Regions from separate parts of the Salmonella bongori NCTC 12419 genome, predicted to be linked through region 2. Evidence: predicted binding sites of a transcription regulator. Region 2 holds the regulator's gene; each other region holds the start of a gene.
The links. The regulator LexA, encoded in region 2, represses DNA repair genes until DNA is damaged. The targets are predictions, from matches to a motif close to TNCTGTATGTACATACAGNA.

Region 1 (7,659 bases), 1.4 Mb from region 2:
CCTGATGAACCAGACCCGGTTGCAGGGTAATGTCGCCGTTGTACTGGCGCAGGCAACCAAACAGTTGTTCGGCTTCTACCCAGTCCGCACTAACCACTTGTGTGATAGTGGCAAAGCTATCTTGCGCATTCTGCGCGGCGCGGTAATGAATGGTATTCCCGGAGACATCATAGTGCCCGCCAGTTAATTGCCCGGCATCGCTTTGCAGAGGGCGAACGGCATCTGCCAGTAACGTGAGATACGCTGGTTCTTCAGGCGCTTTGGCCAGCATAAATGAGGATGAGGCCCACGGTTGCATAAGTTGCTCAAGCGCAAACTGCAGTCGTGGCTGAGTATCACTGAGTAAGGTGTTGTTTTCGTCAGTCGCGTGTGGCTGTGCAAATATCTCCTGATAACTTTCGCTATCCGGAACCAGATCACGCCATGCTAGTTTCGTAATGGTCAAAGTTGAGGTTTTTTAGTCTGTTGTAAAAGGGGGGATTATAGCTTAACCCGCCACGCTGCACACGTGGAAAGCGAACGCAAAGTAATGTGAAGACGTGTAATCATTCACAGGTTCAAGATTCTTTTCTTCAGATGACTAAAAAACTGATATTCTGATAACAGTTACACGGTAACATTGGGATCGCAATGAAATATCAACAACTTGAAAATCTTGAAAGCGGTTGGAAATGGAAATATCTGGTGAAAAAGCACCGCGAAGGGGAGTTGATAACCCGTTACGTGGAAGCCAGCGCTGCCCAGGAAGCCGTCAATTTGTTGTTAGCCCTCGAAAATGAACCGGTGCGGGTAAATGTCTGGATAGACAGGCATATGAATCCTGCCTTGCTTAATCGGATGAAACAAACGATTCGGGCAAGACGCAAGCGACACTTTAATGCGGAACATCAGCATACACGTAAAAAATCTATCGATTTAGAGTTTATGGTGTGGCAGCGTTTGGCTGGTCTTGCACAACGGCGCGGTAAAACATTATCCGAAACGATTGTACAATTGATAGAAGATGCGGAACATAAAGAGAAATATGCCACGCAAATGTCCACGCTAAAGCAGGATCTACAGGCGTTATTAGGTAAAAAGTAACGCCGATGGGAACTGTTATACTGTCCAGAGTAAAAAACCCCGCTGCGCGGGGTTTTTATCAGACGGAAACTTAAGCCTGCGGCTGAGTTACTACGTCTTTGATGCCTTTAACTTCGATCTCTACGCGACGATCCGGTGCCAGGCAGTCGATCAGGGCAGCGCGAGCTTTCACGTTGTCACAGGTGTTGCCGGTAACCGGGTTAGATTCGCCCATGCCGCGTGCGGAGATTTTATTAGCCGGGATACCTTTGGAGATCAGGTAATCCACAACAGACTGAGCACGTTTTTCTGACAGGCCCTGGTTGTAAGCGTCAGAACCGATGCGGTCAGTGAAGCCCAGAACCACTACGGAACCGTCTTTCGGATCCAGGTTGCTCAGCTGGCTGTACAGCTGGTCCAGTGCCTGCTGACCTTCCGGTTTCAGGGTAGCTTTGTTGAAGTTAAACAGGACGTCAGACTTCAGAGTGAAGTGCTTGGTCTGTACTTCCGGCGCCGGCGCCGGGGCTGGAGCTACTACCGGAGCGGCTTCTTCCTGACCAAAACGGTAGGAAACACCTACGCTCAGCAAGCCGTTGTCCGGGCGAGTGCCGATGGTGTTAGCATCACCGATGTTGTTAGTCCACTGGTATTCCAGACGAGTTGCGATTTCAGGGGTGATAGCATACTCGATACCGCCCGCGAATACCGGGGAAACGCCAGTGTCGTGGTCTTTGGTAGAATAACCCGGTGCGTTAGACTTGGTATCTGCACGCCATACCATACCACCCAGACGAGTATAAACGTCCAGATCGTCAGTGATTGGATAACCCAGTTTAGCGGTCAGCTGAACACCCTGAGCTTTGTAAGCGCCATTGATGTTGTCGCCTTTGTACGGCATACGGCCTAACCAGTCGTAGCCCATTTCAAAGCCAACGTACGGGTTAACCTGATAACCACCAAAAGCGCCTGCGCCCAGTTGGTTTTCATGGGTTGGGCCATTGTTAGGAATGAAGCCAGTGTCATGGTACTGGGACCAGCCCAGCTTAGCACCAGCGTACCAGGTGTTATCTTTCGGAGCGGCCTGCGCTACGGTAGCGAAACCAGCCAGTGCCACTGCAATCGCGATAGCTGTCTTTTTCATTTTTTGCGCCTCGTTATCATCCAAAATACGCCATGAATATCTCCAACGAGATAACACGGTTAAATCCTTCACCGGGGGACCTGCTCAATAGTTACTCTACCGATATCTACGGCTTATGCCGAGCACCCCTGGCGATGTAAAGTCTACAACGTAGTTGGAAACTTACAAGTGTGAACTCCGTCAGACATGTGAAAAAAACATGCTGGACATACACATCATTTAACAGTTTCGGATGATAAATCAGACAGCAAAAATCGCGGAAACCGCTTCTGGCAAGCTTTCTCGCAAAAAAAACGTTAGTACTCAAAGGAGATGCGATCGCACAAAAAAAATTCCAGGATAAATCCTAATTTTACTTAATGATACAAATTAGAGTGAATTTTTAGCCCGGAATGCTGTCTCCTGGGTAACGAATGTGCGCTAACAGAGCGCATGATAAACCCTACCGCATTGCCTACATTCGCCGCCTCGACCAGGCTGGCATGTTCTTCTTCAGTAAGTTCTTCTGCCAGCCAGCCAATCACTACGCTGTAATTCCCTGTGCGCAGAGCGCGGATCATCGACGTCAGCGTATGTCGGGGCGCAAGCTGGCTAATTTGCATCACTTTCGTTAGTGGTAAACCTGCAGATTGCACCCATTCGCGGCTGAGTTTTTGCTGTGGTGTGAGCCATAGCTGCCAGCGTGATTGTTGGCCTAACTGCCGGAGCAGAGGCAAAAGCAGGAGTTGCGCCATCATGGGCTGGTCTTCCCGATAGACAACTTCACTAACAAGTCCGGCGGCGACATTTTCTGTGGTAGCGCGCGCGGCGTTGTGTGTGGTGGTAGGAAATGACGAAGAACGATTTGCATAACCTGAAGTGTACATAATCAATCCAGCCCTGTGGGTTACTGTATGTTTATACAGTACTCTTGTGACGATGAAAGATCAACTCTATTTTCGGAAAGTGTCTCGCAATTTTTATTCTTAGTCGCGTCAAAAATAAAATTCATCTTGCTCGTAAGACATAAGTTGCCTATTTTCGTCATTAGCGGATCCGTTACTGTAAATCATTCTTTTACCTTATGATTTAAAAGGAATTTTATGAGAGCACTCTCTTATGACAGGATCTATAAATCGCAAGAATATTTGGCATCTTTGGGGACGATTCAGTATCGATCTTTATTCGGCAGCTATAGCCTGACCGTGGAAGATACCGTTTTTGCGATGGTGGCGAATGGCGAGCTCTATCTCCGCGCCTGTGAACAAAGCGTATCCTATTGTGTGAAGCATCCCCCTGTCTGGCTCACGTTTATGAAATGTGGACGCCCCGTTATACTCAACTATTATCGGGTCGATGAAAGCCTCTGGCGCGATCAGCAGCAACTGGTACGTTTATCGAAGTTTTCTCTTGAAGCGGCAATGAAAGAAAAACATAGCCGTTTTTCACAGCACAGGCTCAAAGATCTTCCCAATATGACCTTCCATCTGGAAACATTGCTCAATGAGTCAGGGATAAAGGACGAGAGCATGTTACGCGTACTAGGCGCTAAAATATGCTGGCTGAGGCTGCGACAAAATAATCCGTTGCTAACGGTAAAGATCCTGTATGCGTTGGAAGGCGCCATTGTTGGCGTACATGAGGCGGCGCTCCCGACAAATCGTCGCCAGGAGCTTGCCGACTGGGTGCATTCGCTTACGGCTGCGCAAGCCCGGTAGAAGGCGGCGGTGAAATTTGCCGTTGCAGGCGCCCGATTTCGGGCAATAAAGCAATGAGCAACCCAATTTGTTGCACTACCAAAGGTTCTTTGCTGTCCGGACGTGTTTCCAGAGACTGGACTCGCTGCTTGAGACCCTCCAGCGCCTGGTGTACACGTTGTTCGTCTTCCGGTTGATGATGGAGCGCGTCATCAACATAGCAGACGGCGTCATCCAGAAGCCCTAACACGTCCGGATTACTGAGCTTTTCACGATGCGCGCCGAGGGCGGAAATATAGCTGGTAAAAGTATGGTTGAGGCAAAGGAGTCTGAATGCCGCTTCCCGCGTTTCGGCCGTAACATCGGGTTCGCTCGACATATTGGAGACAACAGATGCCAGTTCCGCATCGCGATTGTGCGCATCGCGTCTGGCAATACGGTAGGCCAGTCGGTTGTCCCGGCCCTGATGATATTGCTCAAGAATCGCATCAAGGTAGCGGCAATTCGCATCGGTGGCGCGCTGGAGTACTCTGGGAAGGTTGCGAAAACGCCAGTCCGGCCAAATAAAGCTGACTGCAGCCCAGGCGATAGCGCAGCCAAGCAGTGTGTCAATCACGCGCGGTAACGCCACCTCAAAGCCTTCGCCCAGGAGATTAAAGCAGAGCAATACTAACAGGGTAATAAACATGGTGGCATGAGCATACTGCACATTACGGAATGCAAAGAAAAGCACGCCGGTAATGACCAGCAGAACTAACTGTCCTTCGAGCGAAGGAACAAACCATAAAATCGGCAGGCCGATGGCAACACCTACCAGCGTACCGATGATTCTGAGCGCAAGGCGATGGCGGGTTGCATTATAGTTAGGCTGGCAAACGAACAGACTGGTAAGCAATATCCAGTATCCGTGACGCATTCCGGTAATCTGAATCAGAGCATAACCCACGCATAAGACCAGCGACATGCGTACCGCATGGCGGAAGAGAGCGGACTCCGGAGTAAAGTTACGGCTCAGACGTAGCCAGATGTCGCTAAACCCATGCAGGCTATCATCGGCCAACTGGTTTTCTGTTTCATTACGTGGCATCGCCTGCGCTTGTTCCGATTCAATGGTCGCCAGTTGTGCGTCGATGGCGCGCAGGTTGGTTAATAAGAATCCCAGCGTATTCAGTAATTCCGGAGACGCGCAGCTGGTGCGCATCCGGTCAAGCGCGGCGTCAATATGGGTAAAGGCGCGTTCAAACCGTGGATCATGTTGGTACGGTGTACGCAGTAAGATACAGCGTGCCAGCTGAGTACAGGCCTGTGCCTGCATCGACATCAGACGCTGAAAGCGAAACATGACGTCGCTGTGGCGAAAATGGTCGCGTAATGTCTGATATTGAATATGCGACGAGCTGGCGCGTTCATGAATATCCTGCGCGACAAAATAGTAGTGGAGAGTGCGGCGCGTACCGCGTTGACCGCGATCGCCGCGCAGGCGGGTTAATAACGATACTTTCGTTTGATTCAACGTCGCCATCAGTTGCCCGTTTGCTAACGCTAAGTCGTACAGCGGTGCCTGGCTTTCATCTTCGATATCCGGGTCAAACAGGCGGGATTTCAGATCCAGATAGTGCGCCAACTGTTCGTAACTGCGTGCCAGGTTATCCTGCAAAGGGCGGATCGGAAACAGCAGGTGTCCGGTGAGTGTCAGCAGGTTGTACCATACTGCGCCCGCCAGAAGGAGTAAGGGCTGCTGATACCAGTGTTCATATAAAGAAGTACCCAGCATCGTGTAGATGGCAATGAGTAAGGCCCCGAACGCGATGGTGGCATAACGTTGTCCTAATCCTCCCAACAGAATAAATCCGCTGGTGGATAAGGTTAAACCTAACGCAAATAGCCATGGCCAGGGAAAGAGTACTTCTACAGAAGCAGAAGCGATAAAAAAGCAGATTAAGGTAATAATTAAATTACGCAAGCGTCCGGTAAGACGGTCATCGAGATCGGTGAGTGCCGCGGCGACCATACCGAGCGTGAGCGGGATGGTGAGTTTGACCTCGCCCAGCCACCAGGGCAGGGCGGTAGTGCCGCACAGAGCGATAAAAATACGTATGTAATACAGCCAGGTACTGTTCCAGGTATAACGGCGAATCAGCGGACTTAACATAAAGGCTATTTGTCCCGGTCATTCAAAACGGCGGCGCGCGTTTGCTTCCCGTGCGGCGCGAGCGGTTTCTACAGAGACGACGCGGCGCCCGACGGGCCAAAGCGCGATCGCGGCAATTTTAAAGTTCGCAATACCGACAGGTATCCCGATGATGGTGATACACTGCGCGATACCGGAAGCGATGTGCATCAGGCATAGCCACCAGCCGAAACAAAGTAACCAGAAAATATTCAGCAGTGTACCGCCTGTATTCATGAATACGTTTTTTCCCGCCGGGTTGAGTTCGTCAACGTGAATAGCCTCATTGCCGTAAGGGAACAGGGAAAGTTTGGTAATCTCCCAGCATGAGCGGGTTAACGGCAGGGTAAAGATAAGCACAATACTGACAAGCGTGGCCAGCAGCCAGGCCAGCGTGGTGGCAAAGCCGCCCAGTACAAAGTTTAAAATATTCAAAACGGTACGCATAAACCCTCGGTTCATTCCGGTTTTCTATTCCTGTGGGCATTGTAACGTTTTTTTAGACTGGAGCACGTTTTCTCTGGCGGTTACACTGATAAGCACATCTTTACATCTGGATTCGCTGAGTCATGGAACTGAAAGCAACCACTCTTGGAAAACGCCTGGCGCAACACCCCTATGATCGCGCTGAGATACTGAACGCTGGGGTGAAAGTGTCCGGCGAACGACATGAATATCTTATTCCATTCAACCAGTTATTAGCGATTCACTGTAAACGTGGGCTGGTGTGGGGCGAGCTGGAGTTTGTCCTCCCGGAGGATAAAGTTGTACGTTTGCACGGCACTGAGTGGTCGGCAACCCAGCAATTTCACCGTCATCTGGATGCACACTGGCGTCGCTGGAGCCGGGAAATGAGTGATGTTGCCGCGCAGGCATTACAAGAACAATGGGCGCGGATTAGTGAACGAACGGGCGAAAACCAATGGCTTACCCGTGAGCGGGTTCGGGGACTGGAACACGAAATTCGTCAGATGTTCGCCGCCTTGCCGCTACCTGTCTCACGCCTTGAGGAGTTTGATAACTGCCGTGAAATGTGGCGTAACTGTCTGGCGTGGTTACAGGATAGCGAGCGAAGCCGGCAGCAACACAATCAGGCATATACCGATGCTATGCTGGAAACGCACACTGACTTTTTTACACAGATAGAGTCCTCTCCGCTTAATCCTTCCCAGGCCAGGGCGGTGGTCAATGGCGAATCATCGTTACTGGTGCTGGCAGGGGCGGGCAGCGGCAAGACGTCAGTGTTGGTGGCGCGGGCGGGCTGGCTGCTGGCGCGCGGGCAAGCCAGTGCCGGGCAGATTCTCCTGCTGGCATTTGGCCGCAAGGCGGCAGAGGAGATGGATGCGCGCCTTCGCGAACGCCTGCATACGCAAGAGATTACGGCCCGCACCTTCCATTCGCTGGCGCTGCACATTATTCAGCAAGGGAGTAAAAAAGCGCCAGTTGTCAGCAAGCTGGAAAGTGATGCCGGAGCCCGGCATCAGCTTTTTCTGCATACCTGGCGTCAGCAGTGTAGCGAGAAAAAAGCGCAGGCCAAAGGCTGGCGCCAGTGGCTGGAAGAAGAGATGCAGTGGACGGTGCCGGAAGGGAATTTCTGGGATGATGAGTCC
Region 2 (7,659 bases):
TTAAAGCCTGTTGTTATCATATCGATCCTCATTATGTATAGATGAGAATGCTGGCCGGGGAAAGCGTAGCAGGCGATATATCGTGGCAGGGGAATTTCAGAGTTTTAAGCAGATCGTGGTAAAGTAGCAGATTAAACTTTCATGCTATTCGAGGTGCCAAATGGAAAAGACCAAAACGCAAGAGTTACTGGCGCAAGCCGAAAAACTCTGTGCGCAGCGCAACGTGCGCCTGACGCCCCAGCGCCTCGAAGTGCTGCGCCTGATGAGTCTGCAACAGGGCGCGATCAGCGCGTATGATCTGCTCGACCTGCTGCGTGAAACAGAACCGCAGGCCAAACCGCCCACTATCTACCGAGCGCTGGATTTTTTGCTTGAACAGGGTTTTGTCCATAAAGTGGAGTCCACCAACAGTTATGTTCTCTGCCACCTGTTCGATCAACCTACTCACAGCTCAGCAATGTTTATTTGCGATCGTTGCGGCGGGGTGAAAGAAGAGTGTGCCGAAGGCGTAGAAGACATTATGCATACGCTGGCAGCAAAAATGGGATTTGCGCTACGGCATAATGTGATTGAGGCGCATGGTCTGTGCCCGGCGTGTGTTGAAGTGGAAGCGTGTCGCCACCAAGGTGAGTGCGGTCACGATCATTCTGTTTTAATTAAGAAAAAACCGCGTTAGCCAGAACGGAAAACGGGCGGCAATGAAAGAGGGTGCCACCCGAATTCCTGTGCAAACAGTGGGAGGCACATCCTTGTCCTCCAGGCGGGGGAAACGCATTACCAGCGATAGTTGTTACGGGTTTCCCAGTCAACAACCTCTTTTTCCGCCTGATCTTTCTGGTAACCGTAACGTTCCTGGATTTTACCTACCAGCTGGTCACGTTTACCTTCGATAACGGTCATATCGTCATCGGTCAGCTTACCCCATTGTTCTTTCATTTTACCTTTAAACTGTTTCCAGTTACCGCCGGCTTCGTCTTTATTCATCATCTTGTCCTCATCATTCGGTTAAGAATAGCAAGTGTTATTCGCCCAAATGCTCTGCAATTTCTGCTGGACGTGATAGTAATTGTAGACAGGAATTCGGCCAGCGGTTTTATATTCAGAATTTTTAACCGTCACCCTCTGGCAAACCATGTACCATCGCGCCAGTGGCGACGCCAGATAAAAGCCAGTGACAGGCCGCGAAGCGCCAGAAAAACGGTTAATGCCAGCCATAAGCCGTGATTTCCCAGGAATGGCAAGGCGAGTAGCGTCAGCGCAAATCCCGCCGCGGCAACCGCCATGCTATTGCGCATTTCGGCGGCGCGCGTCGCGCCAATAAACATGCCATCCAGAAGATAGCACCATACGCCTGTTAACGGTAATACCACCTGCCAGATAAGGTATCGATCAGCCAGCAGTTGTATTTGCGGTAACGAGGTCAATAACGCGACAATATGTTCGCCTGCCAGGGCATAGACCATGGAAAACAGCAGGGCAACAACCCCTGACTGACGACACGCCGCCCGCCAGACGTCCAGTAACTTGCTGCCGTCACGCGCGCCGTAAGCCTGGCCAGAGTGCGCTTCCACCGCATAAGCAAAACCGTCCAGCGCATAGGCCGTAAAGGTAAGTAGGGTCATCAGTACCGCATTTACCGCGATAATATCGCTGCCCTGCCGCGCGCCTAACACCGTGATCGCGCCAAAACAGAGCTGAAGGAGCAACGAGCGCAGCATGATATCGCGATTAAGCGCCAAAAGACGGCGTACGTTACCGCGCCATGCATGTTTTAGCATCTCCAGCGACACACCGCGGAGATGGAGAACTTTACGCACCATCATTAAGCCGATCAGTAGCGTGGCATATTCTGCGATAACCGTCGCCAGAGCGGCCCCCTGCACGTTCATATGAAGCCCCATCACCAGCCACAGATCGAGCACAATGTTGAGGATATTTCCCACGACTAACAAGATAACAGGAGCCCGCGCATACTGAACGCCTAACAACCAACCGAGCAGCACCAGATTCGCCAGAGACGCGGGAGCGCTTAACCAACGAATTTCAAGGAAGCGTCTCGCCTGCACCAGAACAGCCTCGTTCCCACCAACAATATGTAAAGCTACATCAATAAGCGGCGTGCGAAAGAGCGCAATCAATACACCTGCGCCCAGCGCCAGCAACAACGGCTGAATCAATGCCCGAGCTAAGGCTCGCGGGTTTTTAGCGCCAAATGCCTGGGCCGTTAACCCGGTGGTGCTCATTCGCAGAAACAGCAACAGCATGAAAAGAAAACTGGTGGCGGTCGCCCCTACCGCCACGCCGCCCAGATAAACCGGGCTGTCCAGATGACCAATCACTGCCGTATCAACCAGCCCCAACAAGGGAACGGTGATATTAGAAAAAATCATTGGCAACGCGAGACGCCAAAGCGCTTTATCAGAGGAGGTAAAAAACGGCATGAAGACTGGCCTGACAAGGAGTTAAACAAAACATGCGCCCTACCACATAGCGGCATAAACGCCTTATCCGGCCTACAAAACCTTCACCCTCGGGAATCGGTTTCCCGCAGGCCTGATAAGCGTAGCGCCATCAGGCTGCAGGGCTGCCGGATGGGCACATACAAGGAGAGTAAGAAGAGATTACAGCCATTCGCCGTTGCGAATGACACCGACCGCCAATCCTTCAATGGTGAAGCTTTGTTCGCGCAAATCCACCACTATCGGTGTAAACTCACTGTTTTCCGGCAGAAGTTCTACTTTATTACCCTGTTTTTTCAAGCGTTTTACGGTGACTTCATCATCAATGCGAGCCACAACCACCTGCCCGTTGCGAACATCCTGCGTTTTATGTACTGCCAGTAAATCGCCATCCATAATGCCAATGTCTTTCATCGACATGCCGCTTACGCGCAACAGGAAATCCGCGCTGGGTTTGAACAAAGAAGGATCAACCTGGTAATGGCCTTCAATGTGTTGCTGCGCCAGCAGTGGCTCACCCGCCGCTACGCGCCCAACAAGTGGTAACCCCTCTTCTTCTTCCTGTAACAGACGGATACCTCGAGAAGCGCCGGAAACGATTTCAAGCACCCCTTTGCGCGCCAACGCTTTAAGATGTTCTTCCGCCGCGTTTGGGGAACGGAACCCCAAACGCTGCGCGATTTCCGCACGCGTCGGTGGCATACCTGTCTGGCTGATGTGATCCCGAATGAGATCAAACACCTCTTGCTGCCTGGCCGTTAACGCTTTCATTCCGCCCCCTGGGTGTATATACAGTCATGCTGTGAGTATATACAGTTGAAGGTGATTTTGGAACCACAAACCGCGCAAAAAACAAGAGATTTATAAAATTTGGAACCTTTATCGAAAATGTGACCATAACAGAATGCCCCAGGTCATCAGGGCAACGAAAATAGACAGCAGCACCGCAGCCGACCCCATATCTTTCGCCCGCCCGGAAAGTTCGTGATAGTCAGAACCGATGCGGTCAACGACGGCTTCTATCGCACTGTTGAGGATTTCAACGATCATGATAAGTACCAGGGAACCTATCAATAACACGCGGGTAATGGCATCCACATCCAGCCAACAGGCAATAATGACGCCCAGCAATACCGCCAGGCTTTCCTGGCGAAACGCGGCTTCGTGAGTCCATGCGGCGCGAAATCCTTTCCAGGAATACCCTGCCGCTTTGATAATTCTGGTGAATCCAGTGGTATTATTGGCCATCAAAAGAACCTTTTTACATTATTAACGTCAATGACATTATACGGCCGCCCTGCACGATTCGGGCTGCCGTTATAGAGCGCGAAGTATGACGGGATACAACAGAAATTCGCTAAACTTTCTGATATCCTTGCAGCGCATTTGCATTATTAACCAGAGGCTTTACATCGTTTATGTCCGGCTGGCCACGAATTTACTACAAATTACTGAATTTACCATTAAGCGTACTGGTAAAAAGCAAGTCTATTCCGGCGGAACCCGCTCAGGAATTGGGACTCGATACTTCTCGTCCCATTATGTATGTCTTGCCATACAACTCAAAAGCGGACTTACTGACGCTGCGCGCCCAATGTCTGGCGCACGATCTTCCTGATCCGCTGGAGCCGCTGGAGATCGACGGCGCGCTACTGCCTCGCTATGTATTTATCCATGGCGGGCCGCGTGTTTTTACGTATTACACGCCAAAAGAAGAGTCGGTGAAGCTTTTTCACGACTATCTCGATCTGCATCGCAGTAATCCGGCTTTGGATTTACAGATGGTGCCCGTTTCCGTGATGTTTGGCCGCGCACCGGGTCGTGAAAAGGGGGAAGTGAACCCGCCTTTACGTATGTTGAACGGCGTACAGAAATTTTTTGCCATCTCCTGGCTGGGGCGCGATAGCTTTGTCCGATTCTCGCCCTCCGTCTCGTTGCGTCGCATGGCTGATGAACACGGTACCGATAAAATCATCGCCCAGAAACTGGCGCGTGTAGCGCGTATGCACTTCGCCCGTCAGCGCCTGGCGGCAGTTGGCCCTCGCCTGCCCGCCCGTCAGGACCTGTTTAACAAACTGCTGGCGTCGAAAGCTATCGCTCGCGCGGTGGAAGATGAGGCGCGCAGTAAGAAAATTTCTCACGAAAAAGCGCAGCAAAACGCCATTGCACTGATGGAGGAGATCGCCGCGAACTTCTCTTACGAGATGATTCGTTTGACCGACAGAATTCTGGGCTTTACCTGGAATCGGCTTTACCAGGGGATTAACGTTCATAACGCCGAGCGCGTACGCCAACTGGCGCACGACGGGCATGAAATCGTTTATGTGCCCTGTCATCGCAGCCACATGGACTATTTGCTTCTCTCGTATGTGTTGTACCATCAGGGGCTGGTTCCGCCGCACATTGCCGCCGGTATCAACCTTAATTTCTGGCCAGCCGGGCCGATTTTCCGCCGTCTTGGCGCGTTCTTTATTCGCCGTACTTTCAAGGGCAATAAACTCTATTCCACCGTCTTTCGCGAATATCTGGGCGAGTTATTCAGCCGTGGATATTCTGTAGAATATTTTGTGGAAGGGGGGCGTTCGCGTACCGGACGTTTGCTCGATCCGAAAACCGGCACGCTGTCGATGACCATCCAGGCGATGCTGCGCGGCGGTACCCGCCCAATTACGTTAGTGCCTATTTATATCGGCTACGAACACGTGATGGAGGTGGGAACGTACGCCAAAGAATTGCGCGGCGCGACAAAAGAGAAAGAGAGTCTGCCGCAGATGCTGCGCGGTCTGAGCAAACTGCGCAATCTGGGTCAGGGCTACGTTAACTTTGGCGAACCGATGCCGCTCATGACGTACCTGAATCAGCATGTACCGGAATGGCGTGAATCTATTGACCCTATAGAGGCCATCCGTCCCGCCTGGCTAACGCCGACGGTAAACGGTATCGCTGCTGAACTGATGGTACGTATTAACAACGCTGGCGCAGCAAACGCGATGAACCTGTGCTGTACCGCGCTACTGGCATCGCGCCAGCGTTCGCTCACCCGCGAACAGCTCACCGAGCAGCTAAATTGTTATCTCGATCTGATGCGCAATGTGCCTTACTCCACGGACTCGACCGTTCCTGCCGCCAGCGCGGGCGAACTCATTGATCATGCGTTGCAGATGAATAAGTTTGAGGTTGAGAAAGACACCATTGGCGATATCATCATTCTGCCACGCGAGCAGGCAGTGTTGATGACCTATTATCGCAACAACATTGCGCATATGTTGATTATGCCTTCGCTGATGGCGGCGATTATCACCCAGCATCGCCGCATTTCGCGTGATGCGCTACAGCAGCATGTTGAAGCGCTCTATCCGATGTTAAAAGCGGAGTTGTTCCTGCGCTGGGAGCGCGAGGAGTTAGCCGCGGTGATTGACGCGCTGGCCAGTGAAATGCAGCGTCAGGGGCTGATTACTGTGCAGGACGACGAACTGCATATCAACCCGGCGCATTCACGTACGCTGCAACTGCTGGCGGCGGGCGCACGCGAAACGCTACAGCGTTATGCCATTACGTTCTGGCTGTTGAGCGCCAATCCGTCCATCAACCGCAGTACGCTGGAGAAAGAAAGCCGTACCGTGGCGCAACGTCTGTCAGTCCTGCACGGTATTAACGCGCCGGAGTTTTTCGACAAGGCGGTGTTCAGTTCGTTAGTGCTGACGCTACGGGATGAGGGCTATATCAGCGATACGGGCGATGCCGAACCGGCAGAAACGATGAAGATATATCAGATGCTTGCCGATCTGATTACCTCCGATGTACGCCTGACTATTGAGAGCGCGACGCAGGGCGAATAAGCCAACGCCGGAAATGCCCGATAGCGCAGGCTTATCGGGCGACTGATATGACGTATTGAAAATTTTGGGTTTGTAGGCCGGGTAAGGCGTCGCCGCCACCCGGCATGACATCAGAAGTGCCAGTAACTCATCGCCAGCCCTAAAAACAGCACCAGGCCAACATAGTTATTGTTCATAAAGGCTTTGAAGCAAGCTTCGCGCTCCCGGCTCGCAATCAGTTTTTGCTGGTATGCAAACAACGCTCCTGCCACCAGCACAGACCAGTAATATCCCCCTCCCAGACCATTCAACCCGCCGATCAGGGCCATTAACGCCAGTACGCCAAGCTGTAAAATCCCGATAATCAGTTTGTCATAACGGCCAAACAGAATCGCCGTCGATTTAATGCCAATCTTGATATCGTCATCTCTGTCGACCATCGCATATTGTGTGTCGTAGGCGACGGCCCAGAGAATATTGGCGAGGAACATCAACCAGCAACTCAGCGGTGTTGATTCGCTCACTGCGGCGAATGCCATGGGGATTGACCAGCCAAAGGCGGCGCCCAGCACCACCTGCGGCAGGTGGGTATAACGTTTCATAAAGGGATAAACCCAGGCCAGCGCCAGTGCTGCTACGGAGAGCAGGATCGTCATAGTGTTCAACGTCAGCACCAGCAGAAACGCAAGCAGCACCAGCACGATAAACAAATTACGCGCTTCTTTCTCTGTCACGGCGCCGCTGGGTAAGGGTCGGTTGGCGGTACGTTTTACATGACCGTCAAACTTGCGATCGGCATAGTCGTTCACCACGCAGCCCGCCGCGCGCATTAACCATACGCCGGCGACAAAAACCGCTAAAATCCACAGTTGAGGCATACCCGGCGTTGCCACCCACAGCGCCCAAAGCGTCGGCCAGAGCAGCAGCAACGCGCCAATAGGCTTATCTGTACGCATCAAACGGTGAAACGCCAGCAGCTTACTCTGCGTCAGACTCCACTCCATTTTTATCTTCCTCTTAGTACAGCGGCGATGCAGGTAAAAAAAGCTCAGTGAGCAAGAGCGGCTTTCCGCTCAACCGCAAGCGAGAGCGTCGCCCCCAAAGCGTTGCATCGCGTCCAATTTCAATAAAATCGCGGGTCAGCATCGATGATGTAAATAGATAACGTCCAAGCGGGGTTTTTCCCAGATGTTGTAAGACCTGCTCAGGTCCGCACAGCGTGGATTCCGGAACGACGGTACGCCCGGCAAGCCAGGGTTCGCCATCCGCGCAAAGGAGGATTTCGCGTAACCAGTAGCGGGATTCGGATGGCAATAGACTGAGCGCTTCCTCAACCTCACTTTGACCGACAAACCCTTCCCGAATTAGCGTCACGCTTACCT
Region 3 (7,659 bases), 230 kb from region 2:
CAGTACTTTTCCCTGTAATCGCGTTCTGGCTGATTTCAGCGCCGGAGAACGGTATAAAAAAGTATTGAGGAGATGTTCAATTCCCGCGGTCACTAAGGGTTTAAAAGGCATTTCGCCCTCCTAGAATTTATAACCGCGGTGCAATGCCACAACACCCGCCGTCAGATTGTAATAATCTACACTCTCAAAACCGGCATCCTGCATCATGGCCTTTAAAGTATCCTGATCGGGATGCATACGAATGGATTCGGCGAGATAACGGTAACTATCCGCATCGTTAGCGACCATTGAACCAATACGTGGTAAAATATGGAAAGAGTAGGCGTCATACGCTTTACTCAGCGGCTCAATAATAGGTTTGGAAAATTCAAGCACCAGTAAACGCCCGCCCGGTTTAAGCACGCGAAACATGGAACGCAAGGCTTTCTCTTTATCGGTGACGTTACGCAAGCCAAAAGAGATGGTGATGCAGTCAAAAGTATTGTCAGGGAAAGGCAGCGCTTCCGCATTCGCCTGCACATACTCAACGTTGCCGATCACGCCAATGTTGCGCAATTTTTCACGCCCCATTTTAAGCATTGAATCATTAATATCTGCAAGAACCACTTTGCCGGTTTCACCGACCATCCGCGAAAATTTAGCGGTAAGATCGCCCGTACCGCCCGCTAAATCGAGAACGGTTTGTCCACGGCGTACGCCACTGCAATCAATAGTGAAGCGCTTCCACAAACGATGAATACCAAATGACATTAAGTCGTTCATCACATCGTACTTTGACGCCACAGAATGAAAAACGTGGGCCACCATGTCAGCTTTCTGCTCTTTAGCGACGGTCTGAAAGCCAAAGTGCGTCGTTTCTTGTGAATCTTCCACCATCTCAGTGCCTGCTTATCGATAAAATGTTCAAGAAGTGTAACAGATTGGGCCAATTTGCCCTACTCTGCGCCGGGACGAAACTACTCCATACGGGTTAGCTTAACTGCTGTTTTACCCGTTCGTCGTCGGGATAATGCTCATCCTGACGCCCTTCCGGGATTGCGCGTAAACGATATTCTTCGTCTTGCGTAACGGCCTGTTCAGCTAAATCCGGATTAATCTCGCGTTTGATTTCCACGCCCAGTCCCCGGAAGGCCTCCGCCTGCGCCAGAACGTTGCCACGTCCGGAAGCGAGCTTTTTCATCGCCTGGCGGTAGTTATCCTGCGCTTTATCCAGACTCTGGCCAATCGCTGACATATCATCCACGAAAAGCCGTATTTTATCGTAAAGCTTACTCGCTCTTTCCGCGATGTGCTGCGCATTACGGCTTTGGTGCTCATAACGCCACAAATTGGCGATCGTCCGTAATGCCACCAGCAGCGTCGTAGGGCTTACCAGCATAATGTTATTTTTTAACGCCTCAGTTATCAGTTCAGGCTGTTTATCCAACGCCAGCAGGAAAGCGGGCTCTACCGGGATAAACATCAGCACATAATCAAGCGAGCGAAGTCCGGGAAGCCGCTGATAATCTTTACGCCCCAGTAAACGAATGTGATTGCGCACCGAGGCGATATGTTCTTGTACGGCTATCTCGCGCGTATAGTCGTCATCAGCATTAAAATAACGCTCATAGGAAACCAGTGTCATTTTAGCGTCGATGACCACATCTTTGCCCTGCGGCAGGCGGACGATGACATCCGGCTGCATCCGCGAGCGCGCATCGTTCTCAATACTGACCTGGGTTTCGTATTCGTGGCCTTCACGCAGTCCGGATGCCTCCAGCACCCGCGCCAGCACGACTTCGCCCCAGTTTCCCTGCGCTTTATTGTCCCCTTTCAGGGCGCGAGTCAGGTTGATCGCTTCCTGCGCCATCTGCGCATTAAGCTGCTGCAGGTTACGAATTTCATGCGCCAGCGTATGCCGCTCCTGCGCTTCCTTGCCGAAGCTCTCCTGAACCTGACGTCGAAAACCGTCCAGTTGCTCACGCAGCGGCGTCAGCAGGCTATTCAGGCTTTGTCGGTTTTGTTCGTCTACACGACGATTACTGTGTTCAAAGATACGGTTCGCCAGATTCTCAAACTGCTCGCTTAAACGCTGTTCGCTGTTGATCATCTGACGAATTTTGTCTTCCGCGTGTTGTTGAGTCGCTTCCAGACGGGTCGTGACTTCACGTAGATCAGCTTCCAGAGAGGTATTAATACTGTGCAGGCTACGCAGTTCGTTATTAAGTAACTCGCATTCACTGCGCCAGTGCGCTTCTTGCGCTAATTGCTGCCGGGCCGCGCTAAGTTCGATATCCAGCTCACGCCGTTCTTCGATAAGATCGGCGCGGATTTGATCGGCGTGCGCTTTCGTCGCCAGCCAGCCAATCACCGCCCCAGCCGCCAGCGCCACGACAACGCTTATCATAAGAGTCATATCCACAACACCTCTCCTGGAACCACACTATCCTGCACAAAATAGAATTGTGCTGTATAAACGTCCAGTTTAAAAGGAATTTCCTGCGAGGCGCCACGCAAAAAGAAAAGGCCGAACGCGTCGGCCTTTGCAAAAAGAGAGGAGAATTACAGCAGACGACGGGCCGCTTCCACGACAATTTTCACCGCGTGGCTTTCAGTTTGTTTCATCGTTTCCGCATTCGGAATCTCTTGTTGGGTACGGTTGACGATAACGCCCGCCACCATACCTGCGCGTAAACCCTGGCTTGCGCACATGGTTAACAGCGTAGCGGATTCCATTTCGTAGTTCATTACGCCCATCGCCTGCCACTCTTCCATAGAACCTTTGAAGCGGCGAACAACGCGGCCAGAATAGGTGTCGTAACGTTCCTGACCCGGATAGAAAGTGTCGGAAGAGGCGGTTACGCCAACGTGAGTCGTGGCGCCAATCGATTTCGCCGCTTCAACCAGCGCAGTGGTGCAGGCAAAGTCGGCAACCGCCGGGAATTCCATCGGCGCAAAATGCAGGCTCGCCCCATCCAGACGTACGGATGCGGTCGTTACCAGAACGTCGCCGACATTGATGTGCGGCTGAATGGCGCCCGTGGTGCCGATACGCAAGAAGGTACGAATACCCAGTTGCGCCAGTTCTTCCACAGCGATAGAGGTAGACGGGCCGCCGATGCCGGTAGAGCAAACGATAACTGCTTTGCCATCCAGCTCAGCGCGCCAGGAGGTGAATTCGCGGTGAGATGCCAGCTTAACCGGCTTATCCATCAGCGCGGCGATCTTTTCCACACGCTCAGGATCGCCAGGGACGATGGCGAGCTGGGCCCCTTGTAAATCGTTTTTGGTGAGGCCGAGATGAAAAACATCAGACTTGGACATATAAAACTCCTCTGTGAATCGGGTTTGTCAGAAGAAGCAAAAAGACACTTTACCTAAGGCATAAAGATATTTTCGTGACAACCATCACTATGGCGTAAAACAATTGCACTCGCTTACCATTAAAAAGTGATGTACATCACAATAAATAATCAATATCGCCAACCATTGCACAAAAGATAGCCGCTTTAAGGCAATGTGGTTTGTTACACACTGTCTATAGTTAATATTGCGCTATTTTTTAAGGGTACGGAGAATACCATGACAACGACACATCCATCCGGCTTTGCACCTGCAGCCACCCCGCTGGCTCCTACGGCAATCCATACCCCCGATGACGCCATTAGCGCGGGAATAACGTCAATTCCGTCCCAGGGGGACGACATGCCAGCGTATTACGCCAGACCAAAAGCGAATGACGGCGCGCTGCCTGTGGTTATGGTGGTACAGGAAATTTTTGGTGTACACGAACATATTCGCGATATCTGCCGGCGACTGGCGTTGGAAGGTTATCTCGCCATCGCGCCGGAACTCTATTTCCGGGAAGGCGACCCCAATGATTTCGCCGATATTCCGACATTATTAAGCGGTCTGGTCGCTAAGGTACCGGATTCGCAAGTTCTTGCTGATCTGGATCACGTCGCCAGTTGGGCTTCGCGTAACGGCGGCGATGTACATCGGTTGATGATCACCGGTTTCTGCTGGGGGGGCCGGATTACCTGGCTATATGCCGCGCACAATCCACAGTTAAAAGCCGCGGTAGCGTGGTACGGTAAGCTGATGGGCGATACCTCGCTCAACTCGCCGAAACACCCTGTTGATATTGCGACCGATCTTAACGCGCCGGTGCTGGGCTTATACGGCGGGCAGGATACCAGTATTCCGCAGGAAAGTGTGGAAACCATGCGCCAGGCGTTACGCGCCGCGAATGCGAAAGCAGAAATTGTGGTCTATCCGGATGCCGGACATGCGTTCAATGCCGACTATCGTCCGGGCTACCATGAAGCTGCGGCGAAAGACGGCTGGCAAAGAATGCTGGAATGGTTCGCGCAATACGGAGGAAAAAAAAGCTAACCACCGCGCGTTACCATACTTGTTGGGTCTACAACGCCCAGGTCGTGTAGACCCAATAAACCGTGATAGCAGCGACAGTTATGCTTTACCGCAGCATTTTTTATATTTTTTGCCGCTACCGCAGGGACAGGGATAATGACGTCCTGATAGCTGTCAATATTCTCGTTATGCTGCTCCAGCATACTGTACAACCCGTTGTCAAAAGACGCTAAAGAAAAAAGAAAGTAGGGAAAGGGTGAAGGGGTAAGGCCGGGCAAATGCAACCGTCCGGCATAATGCCCGGCGGCGTTATCACTCACCGGGCTTGCATGGTTACGCCTGTCGCAGATTTTGCGCGGCTTTGACCATGTTCGCTAACGCCGCGCGGGTTTCCGGCCAACCGCGAGTTTTCAGACCGCAGTCCGGATTCACCCACAGGCGTTGTGCCGGAATACGCTGTGCCGCCTTCTTCAGCAGGGCTTCAATCCACTCGACGCTCGGCACGTTCGGCGAGTGAATATCGTACACGCCCGGCCCGATTTCGTTCGGGTAGTCGAACGCTTCGAACGACTCCAGCAACTCCATATCCGAGCGGGAGGTCTCAATGGTGATCACATCCGCGTCCAGCGCGGCGATCGAATCCATAATGTCGTTGAACTCGCAGTAACACATGTGGGTGTGGATCTGGGTTTCATCCTTCGCCACCGCCGCGTTAATGCGGAAGGCTTCCACGCCCCACGCCAGATAGGCGTCCCAGTCGCTGCGGCGCAACGGTAAACCTTCGCGCAGCGCCGGTTCGTCAATCTGAATAATGCCAATGCCTGCGGCTTCCAGATCTGCCACCTCATCACGCAACGCCAGCGCAATCTGCTTAGCGATGGTTTCACGGCTGACATCTTCGCGAGGGAAGGACCAGCAGAGGATGGTGACCGGGCCGGTGAGCATGCCTTTTACCGGCTTGTCGGTCAGTGACTGGGCATATTTCGCCCACTCCACGGTAATCGGTGCCGGACGGCTAATATCACCAATCACTACCGGCGGTTTCACACAGCGGGAGCCATAGCTTTGCACCCAACCGTTCTGGGTAAAGACAAAGCCATCGAGGTGCTCACCGAAGTATTCCACCATATCGTTACGCTCGGCTTCGCCATGTACCAGCACATCCAGCCCTAAACGCTCCTGCTCGATAATAGCCTGTTTGATGTGTTCGGCGATGCCGGTGCGGTAGTTATTCGCGTCGAGATTACCCTTTTTGAAGTCCAGACGCAGGCCGCGAATTTCCGTAGTTTGCGGGAACGAACCGATGGTCGTTGTCGGCCAGGCAGGTAATTTAAAGCGGGCACGCTGGGCCTCAGCGCGAACTTCATAAGGATTTTCACGCTGGCTATCCTGCGCGGTGATGGTCGCCAGGCGTTTTTCTACCGCCGCATTATGTACGCGGCGGGAGTGACGACGCGCCTGAATAGGCGCGCTCCATTCCTCAAGCGCCGCCGTTTCGCCGCTGTTCAGCGCATCGCGCAGCAACGCCAGTTCACCGCATTTTTGCAGCGCAAAGGCAAACCAGCTTTTCACTTCGTCATCGAGGCGGGTTTCAACGCTCAGATCAATTGGACTGTGCAGCAGCGAACAGGAAGAAGCCACCCACAACACGCGTTTACCGACGATCTCTTTGATCTGATCGTATTTTTCTGTCAGATCGGCGCGCCAGACGTTACGTCCGTTAATCAGGCCCACGGAGAGCAACCAGTCGGCAGGCAAACGTTGGTGCAATTCCGCTACGTTATCTTTGCCATGAATAAGATCTACATGCAGACCCTGTACCGGCAGCGTGGTGATGGTGTCAAGGTTTGGCGTCACGCCTTCAAAATAGGTCGTCAACAGCAACTTCACCTGGCCTGAAAGCGCGTCATACGCCGGTTTGAAGGCATTCAGCCACGCCTGCGGCAGTTCCAGCACCAGCGCCGGCTCATCAATTTGTACCCACTCAATGCCGCGCTTCGCCAGTTCCGTCAGTATTTGCTGATAGACCGGCAGAATGTCCTTCAGCAACGTCAGGCGATCGAACGGCTCGCCTTTCACTTTGCCCAGCCACAGATACGTGACCGGCCCCAGCAGTACGGGTTTGATCTTATGACCCTGCGCCAGCGCTTCGTCCACTTCCTCCAGTAATTGCGTCCAGGTGAGTCTGAACTGCTGGCCTTTGCTGAACTCCGGTACCATGTAGTGATAGTTAGTATTAAACCATTTGGTCATTTCCGCTGCCGCCGCCGGTTCGCCAGTCGGCGCGCGGCCCCTGGCAATGCGGAACAGAGTATCGATATCCACGGAACCGTCGTTGTTCTGATGACGAGCCGGCACGTTGCCTAACAGCAGGCTGGTGGTCAGAACATGGTCGTACCAGGCGAAATCCCCCACCGGCAGCAGATCAATACCGGCCTGCTTTTGCTGCTTCCAGTGACGCGCACGCAGTTCGCGCCCAATCGCCAGCAGTTCTTCACGGGTAGCGTTCCCCGCCCAGTAGCTTTCTTGCACTTTTTTCAGCTCGCGACGCAGGCCAACGCGAGGAAAACCAAGGGTGTGAGTCAATATTGTCATTTTGCTTCCTCTAATCATATGTAAATCCTAAGTATTTTAAATTCAGGGAAGGCGGCAAGTTTGCTTATCCCGGGAGCTTACATCGGTAAGTGACCGGGGTGAGGAAACGCCGCCAACGCACCATCAATTTAAAAGACGACGGATTTTGGACGTCTGGATGTTTACACATCCATAATGTAAAGGTACTGTATATTCCTCAAGCGCAAATTGTTCATGGCAAAGTGAAGGACTTTCATGATCGAGATTAAACACCTGAAAACGCTCCAGGCATTGCGAAATAGTGGATCGCTGGCTGCGGCTGCGGCAGTGCTGCACCAGACCCAATCCGCTCTGTCTCATCAGTTCAGCGATCTGGAACAACGCCTTGGCTTTCGGCTATTTGTGCGTAAGAGTCAGCCGCTGCGCTTTACGCCGCAAGGGGAGATCCTGCTGCAACTGGCAAACCAGGTGCTGCCGCAAATCAGCCGTGCGCTGCAGGCGTGCAACGAACCGCAGCAAACCCGTCTGCGCATCGCCATTGAGTGCCATAGCTGTATTCAGTGGTTGGCCCCGGCACTGGAAAACTTCCGTACAAACTGGCCACAGGTCGAGATGGATTTTGAATCCGGCGTCACCTTTGATCCGCAGCCAGCCTTGCAACAAGGCGAGCTGGATTTAGTGATGACCTCGGATATTCTGCCGCGCAGCGGGCTGCACTATTCGCCGATGTTT

Region 1: a site for LexA is predicted at 3,091-3,110, ahead of sulA (SOS-induced cell division inhibitor SulA). Genes of this name have one in related genera too.
Region 3: a site for LexA is predicted at 2,446-2,465, ahead of rmuC (DNA recombination protein RmuC). Genes of this name have one in related genera too.

What each region holds. Positions count from the first base shown of each region.
Region 1 is NC_015761.1:991,515-999,173, forward strand. It holds gene SBG_RS04540 (AAA family ATPase) at 1-445, opposite strand, end outside; gene matP (macrodomain Ter protein MatP) at 631-1,083, shown strand; gene ompA (porin OmpA) at 1,154-2,203, opposite strand; gene sulA (SOS-induced cell division inhibitor SulA) at 2,560-3,069, opposite strand; gene SBG_RS04560 (TfoX/Sxy family DNA transformation protein) at 3,286-3,900, shown strand; gene yccS (YccS family putative transporter) at 3,878-6,031, opposite strand; gene SBG_RS04570 (YccF domain-containing protein) at 6,050-6,496, opposite strand; gene helD (DNA helicase IV) at 6,619-7,659, shown strand, end outside.
Region 2 is NC_015761.1:4,081,134-4,088,792, reverse strand. It holds gene zur (zinc uptake transcriptional repressor Zur) at 161-676, shown strand; gene SBG_RS19295 (CsbD family protein) at 775-984, opposite strand; gene SBG_RS19290 (hypothetical protein) at 1,006-1,119, opposite strand; gene dinF (MATE family efflux transporter DinF) at 1,116-2,441, opposite strand; gene lexA (transcriptional repressor LexA) at 2,622-3,230, opposite strand; gene SBG_RS19275 (diacylglycerol kinase) at 3,339-3,707, opposite strand; gene plsB (glycerol-3-phosphate 1-O-acyltransferase PlsB) at 3,878-6,298, shown strand; gene ubiA (4-hydroxybenzoate octaprenyltransferase) at 6,409-7,281, opposite strand; gene ubiC (chorismate lyase) at 7,295-7,659, opposite strand, start outside.
Region 3 is NC_015761.1:3,852,341-3,859,999, reverse strand. It holds gene ubiJ (ubiquinone biosynthesis protein UbiJ) at 1-111, opposite strand, end outside; gene ubiE (bifunctional demethylmenaquinone methyltransferase/2-methoxy-6-polyprenyl-1,4-benzoquinol methylase UbiE) at 121-876, opposite strand; gene rmuC (DNA recombination protein RmuC) at 971-2,401, opposite strand; gene udp (uridine phosphorylase) at 2,542-3,303, opposite strand; gene SBG_RS18235 (dienelactone hydrolase family protein) at 3,562-4,374, shown strand; gene SBG_RS23580 (hypothetical protein) at 4,371-4,673, opposite strand; gene metE (5-methyltetrahydropteroyltriglutamate--homocysteine S-methyltransferase) at 4,687-6,948, opposite strand; gene metR (HTH-type transcriptional regulator MetR) at 7,183-7,659, shown strand, end outside.